2 regions of the Serpentinimonas sp. SMBJO2 genome follow, and region 1 is predicted to be linked to the other one. Evidence: predicted binding sites of a transcription regulator. Region 1 holds the regulator's gene; the other holds the start of a gene.
The links. Region 1 encodes FliA, which starts transcription of late flagellar genes. Its sites were predicted from a motif close to CTAAAGTTTNNNNNNNNNNNGCCGNTA; they were not measured.
Positions count from the first base shown of each region.

Region 2: a site for FliA is predicted at 1,157-1,183, ahead of AAAZ40_RS08680 (flagellin N-terminal helical domain-containing protein). Genes of this name have one in related genera too.

Region 1 is NZ_CP150628.1:2,293,147-2,295,341, forward strand. It holds gene flgM (flagellar biosynthesis anti-sigma factor FlgM) at 1-152, shown strand, start outside; gene AAAZ40_RS10630 (hypothetical protein) at 224-592, shown strand; gene AAAZ40_RS10635 (RNA polymerase sigma factor FliA) at 621-1,337, opposite strand; gene AAAZ40_RS10640 (hypothetical protein) at 1,312-2,052, opposite strand; gene flhF (flagellar biosynthesis protein FlhF) at 2,045-2,195, opposite strand, start outside.
Region 2 is NZ_CP150628.1:1,874,696-1,876,890, reverse strand. It holds gene AAAZ40_RS08680 (flagellin N-terminal helical domain-containing protein) at 196-1,047, opposite strand; gene AAAZ40_RS08675 (endonuclease/exonuclease/phosphatase family protein) at 1,354-2,085, shown strand; gene clsB (cardiolipin synthase ClsB) at 2,082-2,195, shown strand, end outside.

The DNA of each region.
Region 1 (2,195 bases):
AAGTGCAGGCCATGCGCAGCGCAATCCAGAACGGCTCGTTTTCGGTCAACGCCGAAGCCATCGCCGACCAGATGCTGGTTCAGGCGCGTGAAATGCTTGGCGTGGCCGCTGCGGCGCCGCGCTCCGAGGCCGGCGCCGCCCCCATGCGATGAGCAACCGGGGTTTGGCGCACAGCCTTCCTCCCGCCGGCAGCCCCGATTGGGGCTTGGCGCTTGAATCCCTGATGGCCTTGCGTACGGCGGCCGCCGCGGTGCAGCGGCTGGCGCTGGAGTCGATCCAGCACGACAACGCCGATGCCTTGGTGGCCGGCGCCGCCGAACTGGCCCGTTGCATGGCCCAGCACCTGCCGCTGCTGCAGCAAGCCGCCGCACACGGCGCTGCCGCGCCGGCCGAGTTTGTGCTGCAATGGCAACGCCTGGGCACCGATCTGCAGCAACTGAGCCAGACCAACACCCGCCTGTCGGCCCGAGCGCAGCGCGCACTCGACGTGCTGTTCCCGGCCGACGCCCTCAAAACCTACAGCCGGCTGGCGGGGCGCTCGAGCCCCTTTGCCCAGGGCAACGGGGCCGCGGCAGGTTACTTCAAAGCCTGAATCGCCGTGGCGGCGCAAGCGCGCGCTTTCAGTGCGCCCGCAGCCGCGCCCGCAGCCGCGCAATCGACTGGCTGTGCAACTGGCTCACGCGCGACTCGGTCACCCCCAGCACGGCAGCAATCTCCTTGAGGTTCATGTCGTGCTCGTAGTACATGCTCATCACGTGCTGCTCGCGCTCGGGCAGCTTGTTGATGCCCTCGACCAGGGCCGCACGCATGCGCTGCTCGCTCAACTGGGCCTGCGGGTTGGCGCCTTCGTCGGCGGGCAGAAAGCGGTCGAGGAACTGCTCGTCTTCCGCCCCGCCGCTCAGGTCCTCGAGGTAAACCAGTTGCGAACCGCGCACCCGGCCCAGCATCTCCTGGTATTCGGGCAGCGACAGCCCGAGCTCGAGCGCGATCTCGGATTCGCGCGGTGCCCGCTGCAGGCGCTGCTCCAGCCGCTGCACCGCCTGCTCGATGTCCTTTTGCTGCTTGCGCGAGCCGCGTGAAAGCCAGTCGCCGTCGCGCAGCTCGTCGAGCATGGCGCCGCGGATGCGCTGGCTGGCAAAGGTCTCGAACTGCACCCCTTGCGCCGGGTCGTAGCGCGACAGGGCTTCGTTGAGGCCGATCATGCCGACCTGGATCAGGTCGTCGATATCGACGCTGGCCGGGAGTCGGGCCATCAGATGATGCGCCAGACGGAGCACCAAAGGGCTGTGGCGTCTGAGTTGGGCATCGCGGTCAAGCGTGCCTTTGGCGGTGTACATCAGGAAATGCGCCGGTCTGGTGGGCTGAAAGCGCGAAAAACTCGTGTGAAATGGAATGAACATGGGGTTGTCTCACGCAATCTTGCAGCACCAACGCCGTTTCCAGTACCCGTTGCATACAGGACTCGCCAGCCGCGTGGTGCAAGACACCCCGCTGACGATCATACCCGAGCGGCCAGACCGCAGCCCGCAGCCCCAGGTGGCGCCAGACCTGCTGGCGCAGCGTCTGCACCGGCCCAGGCTCCTGGCCTTGATCCCTGTCGGCTGACCGCACCGAGGTCGGCTCGGCCTCGGGCAGCCACAGCACCAGCGCCTGCAGGGCCGCCACCTGCCACAAGACCTTGACGGCGTTGTAGGCGTTCACCAGGCTCGCCGGGACCGCATCGAGCAGCACCAGCGGGCGCGCCTGGGTGCCGGCCAACCGCACCGCCCAGGCCTCCAGCGGGGCCTGCCAGAGCAACACCCCAGCGTCGGGCAGCGCCTGCTGCCACTGGTCCAGCCAGGCGCTGGATGGGGACAGCGCGCCACCGCTCTCGGGCATGCCATCGAGCGGCAGCACGCTCAGACCCAGATGCAGCAAGCCGTCTTCAAGCCGCTGCAGCGCCGCCTGCGCCAGCGCCGGATCGGGGCTTTGCACCACCGGCAACAAGCGCTTGGGATGCTGCAGGCGCAAGGCCGCAAGGCCCGTGGCCTGGTCGAAACCGGACTCAAACATGGCGACCGTCCAACGGCACCCGCACCTGGCCCGATTCGGCAAAGTACACCGGCAACTCGGCCTCCAGCGGGTCGAACGACGATTTGCCGCTCGCCGCCATCGACAGCCGCACCAGCGTCGGCGCATCGGGGCGCTGCCAGTCT
Region 2 (2,195 bases), 420 kb from region 1:
AGGGGGCGCCAACGCTTGTTTATAGCAGTTCCTGCCGCCGTGGCCAAGTCGAAAAAGGGGCTGGCTCCAAGCTCAGTTTTGCCGACTGGCGTCCAAGGCCAGCCGGCCAGCTTGGCGCTGGCGCGCAACAAGCGCCAAGGCCGGCTGTTGCCAGCCGGCCCCGATCAAGCCTTGAGCTGATGCGCCCGCGCCCCTTCAGCGCAGCAGGGCCAGCACGCCTTGCGGCAACTGGTTGGCCTGCGCGATCATGGCGGTGCCAGCCTGCTGCAGAATTTGCGTGCGGCTCAGGTTCGCGGTTTCGGCGGCAAAGTCGGCGTCCATGATGCGGCCACGGGCTGCAGCTTGGTTCTCGACCGCGCCACGCAGGTAGCTGATGGTGTTTTCGAACCGGCTTTGCACGGCACCCAGGGTGGCGCGGGTGGTGTTGATGGTGGCAATCGCGGTATCGAGCGTGGTCAGCACGGCTGCGTTGGCCGAGTTGGCGGTGGTATTGAGGCCAGAGGCAGCGCCGGTCCCTTGCGTCACACCCGACATGCCGCCACCTGTGGCAGCGAGGTTGATTGCGGTACCCGCAATGGTGATGGTCTGGCCCGAATTGGCGCCCACCTGGAAGTCGAAGCTGGCGGTGGTGGTAAAGAGGCTGGTGCCGTTGAACTGCACGGCGCTCATGGTGCGGTTGACTTCGTCGCGCAACTGGGTGAATTCCTGGTTCAGCGCATTGATGTCGGCCGAGGTGTTGGTGGAGTTGATCGACTGCACCGCCAGCTCGCGCATGCGCTGCAGCATGTCGGCCATGGTGGCCAAGCCGCCCTCGGCGGTTTGCGCCAGCGAGATGCCGTCGTTGGCGTTGCGAATGGCGACGTTCATGCCGCGCACCTGGACGTTCATGCGCTCGGCAATGGCCAAGCCGGCGGCGTCGTCCTTGGCGCTGTTGACGCGCAAGCCCGACGAGAGCCGTTGCATCGAGACGGCCAGCGAGTTTTGCGTGGCCATGGCGTTGCGTTGCGCGGTGAGCGAGTTGACGTTGGTGTTGATGGACATGACCATGATGCAGCTCCTTGGAAGCAGTGACGAATCACTCCGGCTGGGCCGGAGGGTCAAAACCAACCCCATGCTGGCTTGACGACGAACCCCTGTGCAAGTCCGTTATGTGGGTTTTCGGGTGCGGGCGCGCAAACTTGAGTGCGCAGTCGCAAATATTCTTGCGCCCGGCGCGGCTTGCATCCAGAACTTGAACCCGCCAACGCCCGACCCCGCAGGGCGCCCAGCCCAAGGGCCGCAGCCTGCCCCCGCGCTGCAGCAGGGCTTGCTGGCATGAGTTTGCTGGCATGAGTTTGCTGGCATGATAGGCACATGAACTCGCTGCGCGTTGCCACCTACAACATCCACAAGGGCGTACAAGGGCTGGGCCCGGCGCGCCGGCTCGAAATCCACAACCTGGTGCACGCGGTCGAGCAGTTCGACGCCGATCTGGTCTGCCTGCAGGAGGTGCGCGGCCTCAACCGCAAGATGCAGCGCGCCTTTGCCCACTGGCCCGCCGGCGACCAAGCCAATTTTTTGGCGCCCGAAGGCTACGAGGCCATTTACCGCAGCAACGTGGTCACGCGCCACGGCGAGCACGGCAACGCGCTGCTGAGCCGCTGGCCGGTGCTGGGCCACGGCCACCACGACGTGACCGACCTGCGCTTCGAGCGCCGCGGCATGCTGCACGCCACGCTGCAGGTGCAGCAGCGCCCGGTGCATGTGGTGGTGGTGCACCTGAGCCTGATTCCGGCCAGCCGCGCGCGCCAGGTGCAGGCGCTGGGGCGCTTCGTGCAGCAGCACGTGCCGGACCATGAGGCGCTGGTGGTGGCGGGCGATTTCAACGACTGGGACCAGCGCCTGCACAAGCCCATGGCGCTGTTGGGCCTGCACACCTTCGAGGACATTCGCCTGCCCACCTTCCCGGCCCGGCTGCCGCTGCTGTACCTGGACCGGGTGTATGTGCGCGGCCTGCGCCTGCTGCACGCGCAGGTGCCGCACGGCAAGGCCTGGCGCAGCATGTCGGACCACCTGCCGCTGATTGCCGAACTGGGTTGGCCATGAAGCACCCCATGCGCAGCGGTCACCGGTTGCGCCTGCTCGAAGGCGGTGCAGCGCTGTTTGCGGCCATGGCGCTGGCCATCGACCGTGCGCAGCACCTGGTGCACGTGGAA